DNA from 4 places in the Lysinibacillus fusiformis genome. Region 1 is predicted to be linked to each of the others. Evidence: riboswitches for the same ligand, from Rfam matches in the RefSeq annotation. Region 1 holds a riboswitch; each other region holds the start of a gene.
What was found. Region 1 has a riboswitch for S-adenosylmethionine ahead of metK (methionine adenosyltransferase). Riboswitches for the same ligand answer to the same signal wherever they lie in the genome.
Positions count from the first base shown of each region.

Region 1 (5,410 bases):
GGGCAGATCGTTATGATGCTGTCTATGCCGTAGATGTACTCAAGCAATACTGTAATGACAATATCCATGTTTTTGGCTTTTCTCGTGGGGGAATTATGGCTCTTTGGACAGCCATTTTAAGAAAAGATATTACTTCTGTTGTGACATGGGCAGGTGTTTCGGATGCAACGGCCACTTATTGGGAACGCACAGATATGCGAAGGATGATGAAGCGCATTATTGGAGGAACACCGAATCGTGTCCCAGAAGCGTATGATGCGCGAACGCCACTATTTGAGATAGAGCAGATAACAGCCCCTGTACTGATCATTCATGGCTATCGTGATGAAAATGTGGATATAGAACATGCCAGACAGTTGGCATTTTTTTTAGAGGATGCAAATAAATCATTCGAAACGTGGTATGATCTTAACTACGCACATCAATATCCACCAGCAAAAAATCGTGAAACTGTTCGTGCTCTTTGCAAGTGGATGAAACAACAATAAAGCATAGAAGAAAACAAAAAGACAAAGGGAACGAATAATTTGTTCCCTTTGTTTTTTATTTAGTCGTTATTTTAATGGGCCACCAAGTGTAGTGATGGCTTCAGAAACGTTTGAGAATTTCTTGAAGTTTTCGTTGAATAAGCCTGCAAGCTCAGCAGCTTTTGCATCATATGCAGCTTTATCTGCCCAAGCTTCACGAGGGTTTAACACTTCTGAAGGTACACCTTCAACCGCTGTTGGAATGTGTAAACCAAACACAGCATCTTGTGTCGTTTCAACACCTGCTAATTTACCATCGATTGCTGCACGTACCATTGTACGTGTGTAAGAAAGTTTCATACGGCTACCTGTACCATATTCGCCACCAGTCCAACCAGTGTTCACTAGGAATACTTGTGCGCCGTGCTCGTCAATTTTTTGTCCTAACATTTCTGCGTATACTGTTGCAGGAAGTGGAAGGAATGGTGAACCGAAGCAAGTAGAGAATACTGGTTCTGGCTCAGTAACACCACGTTCAGTTCCAGCAAGTTTAGAAGTGAAACCACTTAGGAAGTGATACATTGCTTGCTCTTTTGTTAATTTACTGATTGGAGGTAACACGCCAAATGCATCAGCTGTTAGGAAGATGATTGTTTTTGGATGACCTGCAACAGAAGGATCAACAATATTTTCGATGTATTGGATTGGATAAGCTACACGTGTATTTTCTGTTAGTGAACCATCATCATAGTCACAAATACGAGTTTCTGGATCAACAGCTACGTTTTCTAAAACAGAGCCGAAGCGGATTGCATTGTAGATTTCTGGTTCTTTTTCAGCAGAAAGGTTGATTGTTTTTGCATAGCAACCACCCTCAATGTTGAACACACCATTAGCAGACCAACCGTGTTCATCGTCACCGATTAGCTTACGATCTGGATCAGCTGATAATGTCGTTTTACCAGTACCAGATAGACCGAAGAATAATGCCACATCGCCAGCTTCACCAACGTTTGCTGAGCAGTGCATTGAAAGAATACCTTGTTGTGGTAATAAGTAGTTCATGATACCGAAGATAGATTTTTTCATTTCACCAGCATATTCAGTACCACCAATTAAGATAATTTTCTTTTCAAGTGATACGATGATGAATGTTTCAGAAGCAGTACCATCAACCGCAGGATCTGCTTTAAAGTTAGGAGCTGAGATGACAGTGAAGTCGGCAACATGAGAAGCTAATTCATCTGCTGTTGGACGGATAAATAATTGATGAGCAAAAAGATTGTGCCAAGCGTATTCATTAATGACTTGAATGCTTAATTGTGAATCTTTGTCAGCACCTGCAAAGCCTTTGAATACGAATAACTCGTCACGTTCTTTTAAATATTTTATTACTTTTACGTATAGGTTATCGAACACTTCAGAGGAGATTGGTTGGTTGACTTTACCCCAGTCAATTTGATCTTTTGTGCTTTCTTCTTCTACCGTATATTTATCTTTAGGTGAACGACCAGTGTATTTGCCAGTTTCTGCACGAACTGCGCCATCTACTGTTAACATTGCTTCACCACGAGAGGTAGCTTTTTCTGCTAATTGTGGTACTGAAAGTTGAACATTAATGTTACCGCCGTTTAATAATTCCTTCAGTTCGTTTGCAATTTCTACTGAATTCATCGATTAAATACCATCCTTTTTTATAGTATTCCCTTGATTTAGAGGGATTTTTTCTTAATTTCAAAAATAGTATAACACAATTGCTTAAATAATCTATACTAATTAAGAAATTATTTTAGAGTTTTTATCACTTTTCAATAAACTGACAAAAAATAATGTTTTTCGAGTAGAATACCATCAATCCTACAGTAATTAGGCGCGAAAATTGAGCCACACATATGTTACCACAAGTAGCTAGGTATGTTGTAGGGATTAATTTGCTTCTATTTACATCATCATCCAAGTATGAAAAGTTTTTGTTTAATCTGTTCTTTCCTTTTTATACAGTAATACATAAGAAAATATTTGACAACGTTCGACCTTTTCAGTAACATGAGATTGAACGGATACTCTTATCCCGAGCTGGTGGAGGGTCAGGCCCTGTGAAACCCGGCAACCTGCATGAACTATTTCACGACATGCGTTGGTGCCAACCTGATGCAAGGGAACATCCCTTGAACGATAAGAGTGAAAGGTTACGCAGTCATTATTCCTTTCCTCATGTAAAGTAACGTGAGAAAAGGATTTTTTTATTGTTAAAAATCAATGTAAAGGTAAGTATATGTAGTTCTTTCCTTATTATAATGACGGATCTTTCGAAATCCTCGTGTTAAAAGCAGCAGTAACGGCTTGAGAGTTCAATCCTTAGGAGCGGACTTGACATGGGTAATGAGTACCGTATTCATACACAACTACTTATTGTAAGAGTATTTAGGAGGAAAACCAAATGACAAACCGTCGACTGTTTACATCAGAGAGTGTAACAGAAGGACATCCAGATAAGATTTGTGACCAAATCTCGGATGCCATTTTAGATGCTATTTTAGCAGAAGATCCAAATGCACGTGTAGCGTGTGAAACAACTGTAACAACAGGGTTAGTATTAGTAGCAGGAGAAATTACTACCTCTACTTACGTAGATATTAAAGGTATTGTTCGTGACACTGTGGCAGAAATAGGCTACACACGAGGTAAATATGGCTTTGATGCTGAAAACTTAGCGGTGCTTGTGGCGATTGGTGAACAATCACCTGATATTGCACAAGGTGTTGATCAAGCATTAGAGGCACGTGAAGGCTCTATGACAGATGCGGATATTGAAGCAATAGGTGCTGGTGACCAAGGCTTAATGTTTGGCTATGCATGTAATGAAACACCAGAGCTAATGCCATTACCAATTAGCTTAGCACACAAATTAGCACGCCGTTTAACAGAAGTACGTAAATCAGGTGAACTTGCCTATTTACGTCCTGATGGGAAAACGCAAGTAACGATTGAATATGATGACAATAATGTACCCGTTCGCGTGGATACAATTGTTATTTCAACACAGCATGATGAAGAAGCAACACTCGAACAAATTCAAGCGGATTTAAAAGAATTTGTTATTGCTCCAGTCGTGCCAAGTGAATTATTAGATGCTAACACGAAATACTTCATCAACCCAACTGGCCGTTTCGTAATCGGTGGGCCAAAAGGAGATGCTGGTTTAACAGGACGTAAAATCATTGTTGATACATACGGTGGTTATGCACGTCACGGTGGTGGTGCATTCTCTGGTAAGGATGCAACAAAGGTAGACCGTTCAGCTGCATATGCGGCACGTTATGTAGCGAAAAATATCGTAGCAGCGGGCTTAGCAGAACGTGCTGAAGTACAACTTGCCTATGCAATTGGCGTAGCTCAACCTGTTTCTATTGCGGTAGATACATTTGGTACAGGTAAAGCGAAAGAAAGTGAGATCGTAGAATGGGTACGCGAGCTATTCGATTTACGCCCAGCAGGTATCATTAAAATGCTTGATTTACGTCGTCCAATTTATAAACAAACGGCTGCGTATGGACATTTTGGTCGTACAGATTTAAATGTACCATGGGAACAAATTGATAAAGCAGATGCACTACGAGAAAAAGCACGTTTATAAACTATTGAACTAAAGTAATGAAGTCGTTAGAAAATTATTCTAATGTATTAATAAGAAAAGGGGCAACATTGCCCCTTTTGTTTTTTTACAAAAAATGCCTCGCTAGGATTCGTGAACAAATTCGTTACACGGAAACGCGAGGGATTTTTTCGTTAGTATTGATTTTTTGTGTATGTTAGTTATTTCTGAAGCGATTTATAGTATTGACCTTTTTCTGCGTATTCTCGTACGATGCGTTCCATATCCTCTTTATCTTCTGCATTTAATTCACGGACAACTTTTGCTGGACGACCTAATGCTAAACTATTCGGAGGAATGACTTTACCAGGAGGTACTAGGCTTCCTGCTCCAATAAATGCACCTTCTCCAATCTCAGCTCCGTCTAAAATAATGGAACCCATACCAATTAAGGCATTTTTGCGAATTGTACAACTATGTAAAGTGACTTGGTGTCCAACTGTTACCTCATCTTCAATAATGAGTGGATATTTTGGGCTTTGGTGTAAGCAGCAAAGATCCTGGATACTGACACGTTTACCAATAATCGTTGGGGAAACATCACCACGAATAACCGTATTAAACCAAATAGTGGTTTCGGCACCAATTGTTACGTCGCCCGTAACAGTTGCGTAATCAGCAATGAAAACAGACGGATCGATCTTTGGCATTTTATCTTTAAATGGATAAATCATGAAAATCGCCTCTTTTCTTTCTATAATGTAGTATTATCGTATCAAATACGCAACTTTATGGAAATATAAAATTAAAATGTGCTATTTATTTCGCTATAATTAAAGTGTAATTATTTTTTAGGAGGACTATGTAAATGTGGAAATGGGAAGCTGATGGACAAGCAAAAGCTGTGATTGCTATTCTTCATGGTGCTTATGAAAATCACCGTTGGTACGCATGGCTGATAGAAAAATTAAGATTGGAAGGCTTCCACATAGTCATGGGAGATTTACCGAATCATGGGGTGGATGCAAGGTTTGCCCGTGTCCATGATGAGGACTTCAAATTGTACAATAAATATACAAGAAACCTAATTGAGAATGCTTTTTCATATAATTTGCCAACTTTTGTAATAGGGCATGGGCTAGGCGCAACATTAATTCTCCATACAATGCAAAAGAGGCAATATGAATGTGCGGGTATTATTTTAACATCACCTTGGTTGCAACTAAAGCTATTACCAGGTAAATTAACAAATGCTTTAACGAGTTTAAGTGCATTAACAGCTAATGTCAAATTGACACATGACATTACTTTAGAAAAGTTAACGCGTAATGTTGAAGGTAGAGAAGAA
Region 1 covers NZ_CP070490.1:578,035-583,444, reverse strand. The annotation lists gene JTI58_RS02795 (alpha/beta hydrolase family protein) at 1-488, shown strand, start outside; gene pckA (phosphoenolpyruvate carboxykinase (ATP)) at 555-2,141, opposite strand; SAM riboswitch class I at 2,531-2,649, shown strand; gene metK (methionine adenosyltransferase) at 2,908-4,104, shown strand; gene JTI58_RS02780 (gamma carbonic anhydrase) at 4,284-4,796, opposite strand; gene JTI58_RS02775 (alpha/beta hydrolase) at 4,931-5,410, shown strand, end outside.

Region 2 (5,410 bases), 840 kb from region 1:
CAAAATTTACAATCTACACTACTTTCATAGTAGTAAATGTTAAATGCCATAAGAATCAACTCCTTTGCGTGCTCTAGAATTTTATTTCTTTTGTTCTATTTATACGTAAGAATTTATCGTTCAATGTATTTAAGTGATTATCTTTTATTTTAACAATTTTGAGTTCTTTGGTATACTCCTTTAGAATTATTAAAATAAAAATATTCATGGATTTATTAGTTAAATATTATTATAAATACGCTTGTAATAGTTTTTATCGGTGTTGCGAATGGAAGTTATATAGTTTGCTGAAAGTTTGTCAAAATACTTTCACATATTTCATGGAAAAGAAATAATAAACTTGATTCTTGTGGTTCTAAATTACTATTTATGTAGGGGGACTCAAAATGAAATATAACATCGTGTTTTTTGATGTAGACGGCACATTAATTAATTACGAGGATGGCTGTGTGGAAGAAAGTACAAAACAGGCTATTCAGCTATTGCAAGACAAGGGAATCCATCTTGTAGCGGCTACCGGAAGACCCTTATCCATGTGCTCTGAGTTACAAGAGCTGGGGATTGAAACCTTTATTACAGCAAATGGAGCCTATGTGAAACATAAGGATCTTGTCATACATAAAACACCCATTGCTAAAGATATTGTCCAAAATGTACAGGCTTTTGCGCAGGAACAACAGCATAGCCTAACATTTTTTACAGAGCAACTGTCCATGAATAGCATACAAAGTCCAGTAGCTTTAAGAGCGATGCAAGAAACTTTATCTTTACGGGATTTTCCACTTGTAAATGAAACAATTGTAGATGAAGAGGTTTTTCTCATGTGTCTGTATGCAGATGAGCTGGCTGAAAAAAGATATGCTAGCCAATTTTCGAATATATTTTTGCAGCGATGGCATCCTTATATTGTGAATGTATTACAGCAGGATGTTTCGAAGTCATTAGCTATTAAAGCGGTACTGGATTATTTTAATATTAGCCCTGAGAATGCCATTGCCTTTGGCGATGGGGATAATGATATTGACATGTTAGAGTATGTAGGGTTAGGGATTGCCATGGGAAATGGTAGCACAGCTCTAAAAAGTGCTGCCAATTTTGTTACAAAGAAATCTACTGATGGCGGTGTCAATTTTGCTTTACGTCAACTTCAAGTCATTTAGAGTGCTGAGGTTAGACTGTCATGAAACTTATATAGCAGGTCGATTTTAATAAATTTTAGGTGGGATGATTTATGGCACAACACGTGCAGTCTCTAATTGAACATTACGGATACTTTGGGATTATCGTGATTCTAATTGGAGGCATTGTTGGGTTGCCACTTCCTGATGAGGTCTTTTTAACTTATGTAGGCTATAGTGTTTACCGAGAAAGTCTTGAACACATTCCTGCCTTAGTCAGTGCACTGATTGGTGCAGTTGGAGGCATTACTTTAAGCTACTATATCGGTTATCGTTTTGGCTTACCGTTATTGCAGAAATATGGCCCTAAAATTCATATTACAGAGCAAAAAATTGATTTTACGAAAAAGATGTTTACAAAAATTGGACCTACCTTATTATTAATTGGCTATTTTATTCCTGGGGTACGTCATTTGACAGCATATATTGCAGCTATTAATAATTATCCTTATAGGAAGTTTGCGCTTTTTGCCTATACAGGTGCATTTATTTGGACGTTCACATTTATATCATTAGGAAAGATGCTTGGGGAGAAATGGCGATTTGTTGGATACTATTTAACCCATTATAGTATCTATCTCATCCTATTGTTTATTCTAGGAATGCTTATTGCTTACTTTTTATTCAAAAAAAGAAATGGACAAAAATAAAAGTCGGTATACGCTATACCGACTTTTATGTTATGGCAAAATAGCAAATGAGCGCACAGGGAAGCCTGATGCTTTTTCTGGCTTAGGTACGATATTGAAGATGATGGCGCCCTTCGCAGGTAGCTTGTCCAAATTAGTCATTAACTCAATTTGATAGGTGTCTTGTTCAAGCACGAAATATTCGCCATCTAGCTTGCTATTTTTACGAAAATCAGCGGCAGAGTCCGTATCGAATGTTTCATGACCAATTGCGCTTACCTTGCGTTCTTTTAGTAAAAACTGTAAAGCCTCTAAACCCCAGCCAGGGATGTGGTTATGTCCATCTGCATCCTTATTACTGAATGCCTCCTTATCTGGCCAGCGCTTACTCCAATCTGTACGTAATGCTACAAATGTTCCTGCTTCAATTTCTCCATGCTGGGCTTCAAAATCACGAATATCTTCAACACTTAATGAAAAGTCATGGTTGCTAGCAGCCTCTTGTGATTTATCAATGACGACAAGGGGAAGAACGAGTTCTTTTAGTTCTAATTCTTCTAAGTACCGAGTGTCTCGCACAAAATGAATAGGTGGATCGATATGTGTGCCATATTGACCAGGGAACGTAAATTGTTGGGCAAAAAAACCATCCTCATGAGAAAATAATGTTTCAAATTTAGCGTCCTCAAACATAAAAAAATGTGGTGAATTAGGGCCGAATGTATGTGTTAAATCAACCCACTGTTTTGATTTTAATAATTGCAATGCTTGTAAAAGTTCATTAGACATTGATATCCCTGCTTTCTGTTAAAATTAGTGGTAAATAAAAAGGAGTCCCCTTATAGAAGAGGACTCCTGCAAAAACAACGGTAGTTCTTCTTCTCATCTTCAAGGCGGATCATTTTGCCAATTGGAGTTAGCACCATACTGTTGAGCTGGTTGCTGAGACTTCATCGGGCCAATCCCTCCGTCTCTCTTGATAAGAAAAGTGATATAAGAATTTTCAGAAATAACAATACAAATACTTTAGCATAGTTTTTTATAGTTTACAAGTTCACTAGGGATACAAGGTTAAAGTTTTTTCACCAATTTAAGTTTAAGGTTACTCCACAACAATCATGATCAATAAGACGTATTCTAAAACTGTCTGGTGTATAGTTTGCTTCAAATTTCATCGTGATGCCTGTTGATGTGATTAGTCTATCAACCTCTGTTTTATTTGAAAGCTGTGCAGCATTCATTAGATCATGTGCAAATTGTTGGGAGCTATCAATTTTATCCGTAAGTAATTGAGCTTGCTGCATCATCGCCTTTATCCGTGTAGCTGAAATTTTCAATTTATGTGTGTCGACAGGTGGAAAGGGATTAGTGGTCGGCATTGCTAAATGTTGAGGAATAGGTCTTACGGCAAGCTGATGGACGGATGGCGACGTTGGATAATGATAGGGATGAACAAAGTACGGATAAGGATTGTAATACAATGTAATTCCTCCTATCCTATAGCTGATATCTTATCTTATGTAGCCAAATGGCTTTCGGTGTTACTTTCAGTATCAAGTTTGTCCTAAAACATTGAAAAAGGAAGCTATAGTGGGCTTCCTTTTTGTTTAGCCTAGGATATTCAAGACATCATCAATTTTTTTACTATGTGATAAAATGCCATAATTCATCCATGTTAAAAAGTCTACTTCATAGACACATTTACTTTTAACTGCGGCTAGGTTTTTCCAAGTGGGCGTTTTTAAAATAGCACGTTCCTCATTTTCATAAATAGAATGTTGTTTATCAAATGTAATAAACAAGTGATCTGCGTCTAATTGCAGCAATTGATCAAACGTCAGTTGTGCTTTACGTTGATTGTGCGGAATACTCCATACTAGTGGATGTGGCATTAAACCTAAGTCACGATATAAAATGGGCCCCGTATAGCCACATTCAGGACCAGCGTATAGGGTAATGCCAATGGCTGAAATACGGAGAAATGCCACACTTTGCCCATAAACGGATTTGCTAAGAATTCCCTTTGCTTGCTGTACCTTATCCTCATATTGTAGGATCACGTCTTGCATCAAGGGAGTTTTTCCTGTTAAATCAGCAATTTTAAATAAAGTAGATTGCCAGTTCTCACCAGGATGTGAGATATGGCAGACAGGGGCTACTTCACTTAAATGATGAAAGGATTCCCAACGCTCTACACCAGAATCTAGCATAATTAGAGTTGGTTTATAGTGAAGAAGTTGATCCATTTCTCTATTTTGTACATCAATATCTGGCACTTCTTGGAGACCTAAATAGTCTTGTTTTCCCCATTTTGAATGACTGAATTGAGCAATTGGCGTAATCCCAAGGGCGACAAAGAAATCTTCTAAAAATGGTGCAAATACACGTAGATTGCTGCTTTGATTTCTTCGATATTGCCCTGGAGAGATGCCGACCTGTTCTTTAAAACGACGATTGAAATAATACTCATTATTAAATCCGACAGACTGACTAATTTCAAATACTCGATCATTTGTCGTCATTAATAATTGCTTAGCTTTTTCAAGACGAATGTTATTTAAATAGTGAAGAGGGATTTGCCCCGTAATCTCTTTGAAAATGCGCGTATAATTCCATCTTGGTACATCGGCTAATTCGGCCAACTGCTCAACCGTCCACTCTTTTTCAAAATGTTTATGCAAGTGGTTAATGGACTGCTCAACAGATTGGCGATCATTTTTTTGCACCTGCTTGGGTATAGCTTGATGTAAGAGCAATAACATCAGCTCTTGAAAGTGCACATGCTGCTCAAAAATCGTGTGCTCATCCTCCGCTAGGCGGTTTTGATAAATGGCCTCTAGCAGTCTGTGACATTGCGAAACGGGGAGGAGACGTTGCTCTTTAACACGCGTAAAATGGTTAGAAATAGTCTGATTATCACTGAGATGGACAATGTTGAATTGTAATTGATAAAAACATAGGTGCTTGCTTTGGATGTAAATATTAACCGTGTTATTGGGCGGTATCAATATGCACTTTTCTTCACTAAGATGTATAGTGTTATGATCTATTTCTAGCTTTCCACTGCCACTCATTACGATGAAAAGTGTATAGAAATCACTACTAATCAACTGCGTGTTTGATGATTGAATTGCATAAGAGATATTTTGTAACGTATAAACATGTGTTAAGTTACCCATTGGTGATTCACCCCTTTATGTTGAATTTGAAGAAAAACACAAAGAAAGCCCTCTTAAGAGCTTTCTTTTGAACATTATTTTACGAACCATTTCTCTAGATCATCATACTTTAGCAAGTTAGCTGTGATGGCACCTGATTGCCAATATGTTCGATCAGCAATATAGACATGCCCATTTTTTACAGCAGGTAGTGTTTTCCATAGTGTACTATCTAACCATTTAATTGCTTCTTGGTTTTCTTCAGACTCCCAAGAGCCGTTTGAAGGGAAAAGGATGATATGATCCGCATCTAATTCTGGAATAGCCTCTTCAGATAAAATCTCGTGGAACTCTGTCATGTCACGGGCTAATGGATGTGGTGTTAAGCCTGTCTCTGTGTAAATATAGCCAGTATAGCGATTTTTAATGCCAAATAACGCTAATG
Region 2 covers NZ_CP070490.1:1,422,193-1,427,602, reverse strand. The annotation lists gene JTI58_RS07110 (DUF2225 domain-containing protein) at 1-50, opposite strand, end outside; gene JTI58_RS07105 (Cof-type HAD-IIB family hydrolase) at 387-1,160, shown strand; gene JTI58_RS07100 (DedA family protein) at 1,232-1,828, shown strand; gene JTI58_RS07095 (cyclase family protein) at 1,859-2,596, opposite strand; SAM riboswitch class I at 2,687-2,793, opposite strand; gene JTI58_RS07090 (YuzC family spore coat inner layer protein) at 2,890-3,288, opposite strand; gene JTI58_RS07085 (helix-turn-helix domain-containing protein) at 3,415-4,986, opposite strand; gene JTI58_RS07080 (ABC transporter substrate-binding protein) at 5,061-5,410, opposite strand, start outside.
Region 2: another riboswitch for S-adenosylmethionine. It lies ahead of JTI58_RS07095 (cyclase family protein); the one in region 1 lies ahead of metK (methionine adenosyltransferase).

Region 3 (5,410 bases), 150 kb from region 1:
GCTTTTTCTAAAATAACTGCGTGCGGTGTATTAGAAGCACCTACTTTTAATGTTACGTTTTCTTTACTATCTGTTTGATCGCCAGATGCTGATTTTTCATCTTCTTTTTTATCTGTACCGCAAGCTGCTAATGCTAGTACAAGTATTGATAAAAATAATCCTGCTAATAACTTCTTCATTTATGACACTCCCTTTTATTTGTTTAAAATATGTTAGCGGTAAGAACCGGAATAACCTCAATTTTCTTTCTAGCGTTTATCAATTCTCTCAGTAAATAAATCACCAATCCATTGAATAATAAATACGACTACTAAGATCAAAATAGTTGCCATTAATGTCACATCTTGGCGATTTCGTTGGAAGCCGTCTAGGAACGCTAGGTTACCAAGACCACCTGCACCGATAATTCCAGCCATCGCAGTATAACCTACAAGGGCAACAGCCGTTACAGTGATACCAGAAATTAAAGCTGGTAATGATTCAGGGATCAATACTTTCCAAATAATTGTAGAAGTTTTTGCCCCCATTGAACGGGCTGCTTCTATAACACCTTTATCAATTTCGCGTAACGCAATTAATACCATACGAGCATAAAATGGTGCTGCACCGATAATTAATGCTGGTAACGCCGCATTAGCTCCTCGAATTGTACCAAGTAAAAACTTCGTAAATGGAATTAATAAAATAATTAATACGATAAATGGAATGGAACGGAAAATATTAACGAGTGATCCTGTTAAAAAGCTAACGATTTTATTTGCCCATAACTGATTGGGGCTAGTTAAAAATAGAACGATACCAATGGCTAACCCAAGAATAAATGTCACAACCGTAGAAATAGCTGTCATATACAATGTTTCATACGTAGCTTGCCACATATTTTCCCAGTCTACATTCGGAAAGAGATTAGTTAGCATTTGCAATCACCTCCGTTTGTACTTCGACTGTATTTAAATAACGAAGGGCTTCAGCCACGTTTGTCTTCGAGCCATCAATTTGCACAATCAGTGTACCGTATGCACCATTTTTTGTTTGTGAAATATTACCATGAACAATACTTACTTCTACATCAAATTGTTTCACAAGATGTGAGATAACAGGCTGTTCTGTTTTTTCACCAACAAAAATCAGTTTGACAAGTTGTCCAGTTGGATAGTTTGTTTTGATTTGTGCCACCGTATCCTGTGTTTCCTTTGTGTCTGTAATTTGAGATACAAACTTTTTGGTAATGGCCGCTTGTGGTGCTTGGAAGACTTGTAATACCTCACCACGTTCCACAATTTCGCCTGCCTCCATCACCGCTACACGATGACAAATTTTGCGGATGACATGCATTTCATGTGTAATCAGGACGATTGTTAAGCCTAAGCGTTCATTTATATCAACGAGTAAATCGAGAATGGCATCCGTCGTTTCAGGATCGAGTGCCGATGTCGCCTCATCACATAGTAAAACTTCTGGATTATTCGCTAATGCACGGGCAATCCCTACACGTTGCTTTTGTCCACCGGAAAGCTGGGATGGATATGCCTTATCACGTCCTTCTAGGCCTACAAGTGCAATTAATTCCTTTACACGTGCTTCACGTTGAGCCTTTGGAAAACCAGCGATTTCTAAAGGGAAAGCAATATTTTCAGCCACTGTTCTCGACCAAAGTAAATTGAAATGCTGGAAAATCATACTTACCTTTTGTCTAGCTGCTCGAAGCTTTTGCCCTTTTATCGATGAAAATTCTTGATTGTTCACCGTTACTGTTCCTGTTGTCGGTTTCTCTAAACCGTTTAATAAACGAATCATGGTACTTTTACCAGCGCCACTATAGCCGATAATGCCAAAAATTTCACCTTTATTGATGGTAAGGTTGACGTCTTTGACTGCCGTTAATTCGCCATTTGCTGTTTTGTATTTCTTTGTAATATTTTGAAGCTGGATCATAGCGAATACTCCTTTTCTCATATAGAAAACCCCTTCACTCACAGACAAGTAGAAGGGGTCACGTATTATACGTTAAACCGTTCTCTCATCTTTCAAAGAAAAATCTTTGGGTGATTTGGCACCTTTTCACATTGTGATGGTTGCCGGGCTTCATAGGGCACTTCCCTCCGCCACTCTTCATAAGAGTTCGATATATTTAATGTTTTAGTAATATATTTGATACTTTACCACGCTAGTAAAGTTCAGTCAATTGATTTTTTTAACAATTCATATAAAAATGGTACGGATTGAAAAGCATAAATCTTTTCTGTCACTTTTTCGCCATCACTGATGAGTAGACATGGAACACTTTCAATTTGATGCTCATAGGCTATGTGTTCCAAAAAATTGATATTCGCTTTGCCAATTTGTAGCTGTGGCAGTAATTGTTCAATAATGGACATCATTTTGGATGCCACTGCGCACGTTCCACACATTGGTGTATATAAATAAAATGCAGCTGTCTCTCCCGACTGTTGGGCCGCTGCCCACTGCTCTGTTGACCATTCTTCCATTTACTCACGCAACCTTACAAAATATATTCATTATGGATTGAGAAATGTGCACGCAGTAAAATCATTGCTAACACTTTTCTTGGTGTTGTCTCTACTTCCTTGTACGTTGGCATTGTACGAAGGTGCTCAGCTTCTGGATAATGTCTGTCCATTAATGCACGTAGCTTATCACCAGAAGTATCTGCATCAAAAAAAGTAAATAGCTCACAGCCCTCGTAGGGATCAAGTAGTTCTTCTAATTGATGCACACCAATTGTGCCGTTCGTACATAGTATTGTAACATTCTCATTTAAAATAGGCTCAATTTGTAGCTTATCTGAGCGTCCTTCTACTATCAAGCATTTTCCCTCGAACATTACGCCACCTCCATTTAGAGATCCCACTTATAAGTCATTATATAACAAAAAACGCCGGTAGTTTCCGACGTTTTTTGATTATGGCTTGTCTTATTCAGCGATCATTTCTTCGTATTGCTCTGCTGTCATTAGTTTCTCAATTTCTGATGCATCAGCAGGCTCAACAACGATCATCCATGCTTTTTCATATGGTGATTCATTAACGAATTCTGGGCTATCTTCTAAATCTGCATTTACTTCAACTACAGTACCTGAGATTGGTGCGTATAATTCAGAAACAGTTTTTACTGATTCTACGCTACCGAATGGATCATCTGTTTTGATTTCGTCGCCAACTTGTGGAAGCTCAACGAATACGATATCTCCTAATTCAGATTGTGCGAAGTGAGTAATACCAATACGTACTTTTCCATCTTCTACTTTTACCCATTCATGTTCTTCAGAGTATCGTAAGTCTTTAGGTGTGCTCATGCAAAAAACCCCTCCATAAATATGTAATATATTCACTTTCAGTTTGCCATACTTCTCCTATAAATACAAGGTTAAATACGTTATTTCCAAGCTTGCTCAAAATCTGCTTCTTTAAAACCTAAAGTAACTTTTTTTCCATCTGTGACGATGGGACGTTTAATTAACATACCGTCGGAAGCAAGTAGCTCAAGCTGTTCATCCTCAGTCATTTCCGCTAACTTGTCTTTTAAGCCCAGCTCACGATATTTCATACCAGAGGTATTAAAAAACTTCTTCAAAGGCTGTCCACTAGCTTGCCAAATAGCTGTTAATTCTTCCTTAGTTGGCGGTTGCTCTGCGATATGTACCTCTTCATAGGAAACCTCATGCTCATTTAACCACTTCTGTGCCTTTTTACATGTTGTACATTTCGGATAATGGAAAAATTGAATCGTCATTACAATGCTCCTCTTCTGTCTTTTTCTGTAGTATACCATCATAGTTGTTTTCAATGGTGAACTTCACTCTTTTTTGTAAGTTTATCCATCAGTTTCACATTTTTATCCGTCTCTTTTACGATTCTATCCACCAATTTTGCACTTCTATCCATCTCATATAAAAAACCTAGCTATCTTTTGCAGATAGCTAGGCTAGGTGTGCGCTATTAAACAATATATTTTTCAGCATCAATTAGTTTAACTGAAGCCTCACGCTTCTTCGCAATTAAATTGTATGGATTATTGCGCGTTAGCTTACGCAGTGCAGATAATGTCATACGGGCTGCATCGCCATCTGCTGAAGCAAGAATTGTATCTTTTGCTTCTTTTTCGATTTCTGCGAATGCTTCTTGGCAGAAGATTTGTGTGTATAGCAATTTTTGATGAGCTTTTTCAGCGCCGTCACGAGCAATTGCCTTTTCTGTACGTAAGACAGCTGATTCCATCGCAAATAATTGGTTAGCGATATTGGCAATGTTCACCAATACTTCTTGCTCTTGATCAAGTTTTGCGCCAAAGCGTTGTGCTGCTAAGCCTGCAGCTAATACCGCAATCTTCTTCGCATTTTTCACTAAATATTTTTCTTGCGCTAGCGGCTCTGTACCGATATCTTCTGGCATTAGCATGAGCAGCTCTTGCTGTAAACTTTGAGCAACTTGTAATAGAGGAAGCTCACCTTTTAGTGCCTTTTTCATAAATGTACCAGGTACTATCATGCGGTTAATTTCGTTTGTGCCTTCAAAAATTCGATTAATACGAGAATCACGGTAAATACGCTCTACCTCATACTCAGCCATAAAGCCATAACCGCCATGAAGTTGTACTGCTTCATCTGCAATATAGTCTAATGTTTCTGAACCGAATACTTTGGCAATCGAGCATTCAATAGCATATTCAGCAATCGCACCTGCAATCACTTTTCCTTGCTTTTGCTCTTCTAGACTTAATTGGCTTAAGCGATCTTCAAATAAACCAACAGTACGATAGTTTAATGATTCTGAAGCATACAATTGAGAAGCCATTGTTGATAATTTCTCTTTTGTCAGATTGAAATCAGAAAGCTTTGTTTTAAATTGCTGACGTTGGTTTGTATACTGAATAGCTAACTCCAATGCACGTTTAGATCCACCAATTGTGCCCACGCCAAGTTTATAACGACCAATGTTTAAAATATTGAACGCAATGACATGACCACGACCAATTTCACCTAATAGATTTTCTACAGGTACTTCCGCATCTTCTAATACTAATGTACGAGTAGATGATGATTTAATCCCCATTTTCTTCTCTTCTGGGCCTACTGAAACACCAGTGTATGCTCGTTCTACGATAAATGCAGAGAATTTATCGCCATCAATTTTTGCGTAGACAACAAATACATCAGCAAAGCCTGCATTCGTAATCCATTGCTTTTCACCATTTAAAATATAATGTGTACCAGCTTCATTTAATTTCGCAGTCGTTTTTGCACCTAAAGCATCAGAACCTGAGCCTGGCTCTGTTAATGCATAAGCAGCAATTAATTCACCTGAAGCAAGCTTAGGTAAATATTTTTTCTTTTGATCTTCATTACCGAATAGAACAATTGGTAATGACCCAATACCAACATGGGCACCAT
Region 3 covers NZ_CP070490.1:729,898-735,307, forward strand. The annotation lists gene JTI58_RS03695 (MetQ/NlpA family ABC transporter substrate-binding protein) at 1-179, opposite strand, end outside; gene JTI58_RS03700 (methionine ABC transporter permease) at 249-917, opposite strand; gene JTI58_RS03705 (methionine ABC transporter ATP-binding protein) at 907-1,935, opposite strand; SAM riboswitch class I at 2,018-2,121, opposite strand; gene JTI58_RS03710 (thioredoxin family protein) at 2,178-2,489, opposite strand; gene JTI58_RS03715 (toprim domain-containing protein) at 2,504-2,845, opposite strand; gene gcvH (glycine cleavage system protein GcvH) at 2,936-3,316, opposite strand; gene JTI58_RS03725 (arsenate reductase family protein) at 3,397-3,753, opposite strand; gene JTI58_RS03730 (acyl-CoA dehydrogenase FadE) at 3,960-5,410, opposite strand, start outside.
Region 3: another riboswitch for S-adenosylmethionine. It lies ahead of JTI58_RS03705 (methionine ABC transporter ATP-binding protein); the one in region 1 lies ahead of metK (methionine adenosyltransferase).

Region 4 (5,410 bases), 2.0 Mb from region 1:
TAAGTTTGGCTTAAAGGCATCTTTTAATAATAGTGTTAAGGCACCCTCTACCTGTAAATCACGCACAAAGACAGGCTCACGCTCAAAAGTATAGCCAATCACGATACTTGCAATGCGCTCGCGTAAATCCTCAATGCTTGTTGCTAAACAGAATACCGCCATAATTTCAGAGGCAACCGTAATATCAAAGCCGTCCTCGCGCGGCATGCCTTGAACAGGACCACCTAATCCCACCACTACCTTACGAAGGGCACGATCATTTAAGTCCATTACACGCTTCCAAATAATGCGTCGTGGATCAATGTTTAATGCATTCCCTTGATGGATATGATTATCAATGAATGCAGATAAAGCATTATTAGCTGTTGTAATCGCATGAAGGTCACCAGTGAAATGTAAATTAATATCCTCCATCGGTACTACCTGTGCGTAGCCACCGCCAGTTGCTCCACCTTTTACGCCCATTACGGGACCCAATGATGGTTCACGTAAAGCAACCATCACTTTCTTATCTAATTGATGAAGGGCATCTGCCAGTCCTACCGTTACCGTCGACTTCCCTTCACCTGCTGGGGTTGGACTAATGGCTGAGACTAATACAACCTTTGCATCCTCGCCCTGAGCTGTAATTTTTAATGGATCGATCTTTGCTTTGTAGCGTCCATACTGCTCAAGGGCATCGTCTGGAATACCCGCAGCATTGGCAATTTCCGTAATAGGTTTGATCACTGCTTGACTAGCGATTTCTAAATCTGATAATGGTTGATTTTTCGTTGTCATTTGGCATCCTACTTTCTATGTTGTTCATTTCCATTATAGTCTTAATTGTGAAAAAAAAGAAAGCCAGATATACGAGCATTTCGACAATCGATTGACAACTTTGTTCAATTCCTGTATGTTCTAAGAGAAAATGCAATTTTTTCACATTTTCTCAATATAGCACGACTTAGTTAACTTTATTTTACATTCAAGCGCATTGGAGGCGAATGCTTATGCAACAGGGGATCGTAAAGTGGTTCAATAATGAAAAGGGTTATGGCTTTATTGAATGTGATGATGGCGAAGATGTATTTGTTCATTTTACGGGCATCCAGGAGGAAGGCTTCCGTACACTTGAAGAAGGTCAAAAGGTTTCATTTGATGTTGTGGAAGGCAATCGTGGACCCCAAGCATCAAATGTTGTAAAACGATAAGCAGAATGGGGCTATCCGTGTAGTTCCAGATTAGCAGCGGATTAGGAAAAGGATCGTTTCCTTCATCCGCTTTTTGTGTTGTTAAAAAAGCTTAGTGACCCTTCCATGTTATAATAGAAGTAACAATACGTAAGGAGGGATTTTGATGCAAAAACAAAATAAACCAATGACAGAAGTTATTTTGAAGCATAAAGAACGACAAAGTGTAGCAGAATTTGCCGCAACACTGGAAACAATCGCAAAAAAGCTTAAAGAAAATGGTGAATTCACTTTTGTTCAAGGCACAGAGCCAACTGTTGTTAGCCCTAGTGAGCAGCTCAAAATCGAATACTCCTATACAAAAAAGGGCGACAAGTATTCATTTGAAATTGAATTGGATTGGTATACAGGTACAGAATCACCGAAAAAAATGACGATAGAATAATAATAGGCAACGAAAATCCACTTCTCTGTTGAAGTGGATTTTTCTATCAAATAGAAAGGTGAAGATAGAATTCCGTTGCAGGCTACTTGCTTGACGCTGACTCTCCGTGTAGGGTTTCGCCGGTTTTACTAATCAAAAAGCCTTCCACTCTAATCCACAAAAGGGTTATCGTTTTAGTAAAGGTATTTACAAATACAAATGAAGGGTTTTCACTTATTAGTGGTTGTCGTGACTAATTACTTTACACTATGGAAATGATAAAAGATTAATAAAGTCAACTTTTGTAGCAAGTTGATTGGAGTGGAGCCAGCGTCACTCCTAGGGGATTTAGCGTCACAGAGGAGACCCTGGAGCGAACGTAAGTGAGTGAAGCGGCTCCTCGGACGCCCCCTGGAAAGGACGCTAGCGGAACGGAAATCAACCTCTCGCCTTATGAAAAAGTCTTTTTCTTCTAGTTCAGCAACATGTAAAAATCCACTTCTCTGATGAAGTGGATTTTTCTCATTATCGATTTATCCAATAAAAAGCGCCTGGGCAAACTAACGTTTCCTTTGTACGTTTTGGATCTTTTAATGTCACGCCAAATGGTCCTTCTTTGACATGACCGAGTGTCATGGCTACTGCGCTCTCTTCCTTATAGAAATCTAAACGCATATTCGGTAGCTGTAGTGACATATACTGCTCATATTGCACAGGCTCTGGTAGCTGCAACGCCTCTTGCCACAGCTGGACGGTTGCCTGCATGTCCTTGACATAGAATTGGATGGATTCCATCGTTATAGCCTGTTTTACATCAATGGCACCACTTGCCTTTAGTTGAGCCAAACGCTCTTCATCTTCCTCCGCCCATTCAATCAAAAATGGAAAATCGATTGGAAGATCTGGCTCGCCAAAATGCAGTAGCTTCCATTCTACAACAGTGCCATCTGGTCTTGTTCGGCTACATGCATCTGGCCCATATACTTCATAGCCCAATGCTCGCAAGCGCCGACCCTCTTCCTCAATATTTTTTGTGCGCAGGGCAATTCGAGAAAATCCCTGGCGCTCTTGATCACGTTTAAACGTATAATGTAGGGAATATGGGTATTGTGCCGCTTGCTCAAATAAATCACGATCATAGATAGCAATTTGTTCAATATAGCTTAAGCCAAAGTAGCTTAACGTATTATAAGTCCCCCACATCGTGTGCTGCCCACCATTCACTGTATGGACATTTCGTTTATTGAAGAAAACCTTTATATTTTCTGGTGATTCCACTTGATGAACCAGATGATCAAAATATAAAGTCATGGCCATTCCCCTTTCTTTCCCCATTACCTTTACCTGTATGTTTGATTGGTTTAAAATTTACTCAAGAAAAGGAGTTACTAGTAGGATATGAAAAAAAGTTTCGTTTACCTACAAACTCCGTTCACTAATTTCATAAAGAGGTGATTTGAATGACAGATTTAGTAGCTGCTTTTAAATTAGCATTAGGTAATTATCCTACAGGCGTAACAGTTGTCACGACATGTCATGACACAAAACCTATTGGCTTAACCGTCAATTCCTTTGCATCTGTTTCAATCGACCCGCTCCTTATTTTGTGGTCACTCGATAAAAAATCTCAGCTCCATCCTTATTTTACGGCTGCGCCAAATTTTGCGGTCAATATTTTAGCGAGTGATCAAGAACATTTATGTACACTATTTGCAAGTAAAATCCCTGATCGCTTTGCACAAGCACAGTGGTCAACTTCCTCTTTTGAACTACCGATTTTACATGATACAGCAGCTAATTTACAATGTAAAACGTTTCAGCAAATTGATGCTGGCGACCATACCATTTTTATTGGGCAGGTGGTAGACATTACAAATGCTCAAAAAGAGCCTTTACTTTATCATCGCCGTCATATCGGTTCTATACCAAAAAGCTTTTATAGCTAGCTTTTACACAAAAAAGGGCCACTTGTAAGCAAAGGAAATCCTTCATGCTTATAGGTGGCCGTTTGACATAAGTTCTACTGAAATCATTGTTATTTTTTCTGCGGAAATCTCTGCTTTTCAAGCCTATTAATTTGCACAATCACACCATCTTGAATCGTAATATGCACTTCACCAAATTCAAGATTTTGAATCGCCTTCGCAATTGCCTCTAATTTCTTATCATCTACTTTTACCGACTGAGCCATACGATACACCCCTTCTTTTTTATCCTTATTGATCATAAAGAGGCCAACGCATCAAACTGATTGATAGCCCCTCCTATCTCTCAGACACCATCTGTTGGATTTGGCACCTGTTTTTCGGTTGCCGAGGCTTCATTGGGCCAAGTCCCTCCACCTCTCTTGATAAGAGTACTGCGTTTCTTGAAAATAATTCTATAATTCTGCTATAGGAATGTCAATACAAAATATTAGAAAACCTAGTTGAATACTATGAAATGTAAGAATTTTATAGGCTATTCACACATAATCCTACCGTATTGTATGCTATGTCAATATATCTAACCACAGAAGCAAAGAAAAAAACTGCACAGAAATATAGCCTCTGCACAGTTCTTGATTTTATTGTTCTTGTAAACAGGCCATTAAAGCTTGTGCGGTCTGTTGCTTCCCCATCACCTTGATTGGTTGGCCTTCAGCAGGCACGATCCAATGAGGCTCGTCCCCTCCGTATAAAGACTGGGAGCTATTTGCTACCATAAATTGAGCATTGGCTGTTTCCATACGCAGTCTTGCGCGAGCTAGCAAGAACTCCTCATCATCCGTCGCTTCGAGCTTAAAGCCTACTAATGTTACCTTTGGTTGCCAGCCCTTGATTTGTCCTAACACTTTTGGCGCCTTTTTAAAATGAATAATAGGTGGTTCGTCGGAAGGCATTTTCCCCGCCTCCTCCATTAAATTACCTGATTGATCATACACCTTGTCAATGACCCAATCAGAGCCAGCAGCAGCCATAATGACGATATCGACTTGTTGTTGGACAGCATGACACACCTTTTGTCCTAAATCCTCTATGCCTTCAAATTTTATCAATGTCATTTTGTTGTGGTTTTCTGGGAGCTGTGCAAAGTAACCATGCATATATACTACGTTAGCGCCAGCAGCCAGCGCCGCCTCTGCTAAATAACAGCCCATTGTGCCTTTTGATAAATTCGTATGCCCTCGTACACGATCCCATTTTTCAAGTGTTCCCCCACTTGTAATGAGTACGGTTTTGCCTTGTAATGTCCCCATACACTCACCTATTTTCTGAAATATATACAAATACTATTTTAACGTAATGTAAGGATATGCTTCAATAGCGACTATCGTAGGGAGCTGTTTTGTTCATTTAACCAAGCGCTTAAAATCTCTGCAAATTTCTTTGTAACGGGTGAAGCATGGTGTTTCATAGCAATCCCAATGGTGCGGTAGCCACCTTGCTTTAATGGAATCGCTTTCAATGTTGGTGGTAAATTTTGAATAACCAATTGGGGTAAAATACTAATCCCTAAATGATGTGAAATCATAGAAAGAATCCCTACCTCCTCAGAAAGCTCAAAGCGAATATTCGGCTTTATATGATATTGCTCTAATAGCACCTTGACATCATTTGTCCCTTTATAGGAAGTCATAATAAATGGCATATCCTCTAGGTCTACGATATCAATTTCTGTCTTATCAAATAAGGGACTATTATCGGAAACAATACATAATAATGGGTCTTGTTGTAACTCAGTAAATTGATATTGCTCTGACTTTTGACCATTCAAGAACCCTACTTCCACTTCACCACTTAAAAGCCATTGTTCAATTTCATAGTAATCTCCC
Region 4 covers NZ_CP070490.1:3,622,020-3,627,429, reverse strand. The annotation lists gene JTI58_RS17590 (formate--tetrahydrofolate ligase) at 1-780, opposite strand, end outside; gene JTI58_RS17585 (cold-shock protein) at 993-1,193, shown strand; gene JTI58_RS17580 (amphi-Trp domain-containing protein) at 1,339-1,617, shown strand; gene JTI58_RS17575 (VOC family protein) at 2,122-2,907, opposite strand; gene JTI58_RS17570 (flavin reductase family protein) at 3,057-3,542, shown strand; gene JTI58_RS17565 (YezD family protein) at 3,632-3,787, opposite strand; SAM riboswitch class I at 3,858-3,953, opposite strand; gene JTI58_RS17560 (phosphopantothenoylcysteine decarboxylase domain-containing protein) at 4,163-4,834, opposite strand; gene JTI58_RS17555 (LysR family transcriptional regulator) at 4,906-5,410, opposite strand, start outside.
Region 4: another riboswitch for S-adenosylmethionine. It lies ahead of JTI58_RS17565 (YezD family protein); the one in region 1 lies ahead of metK (methionine adenosyltransferase).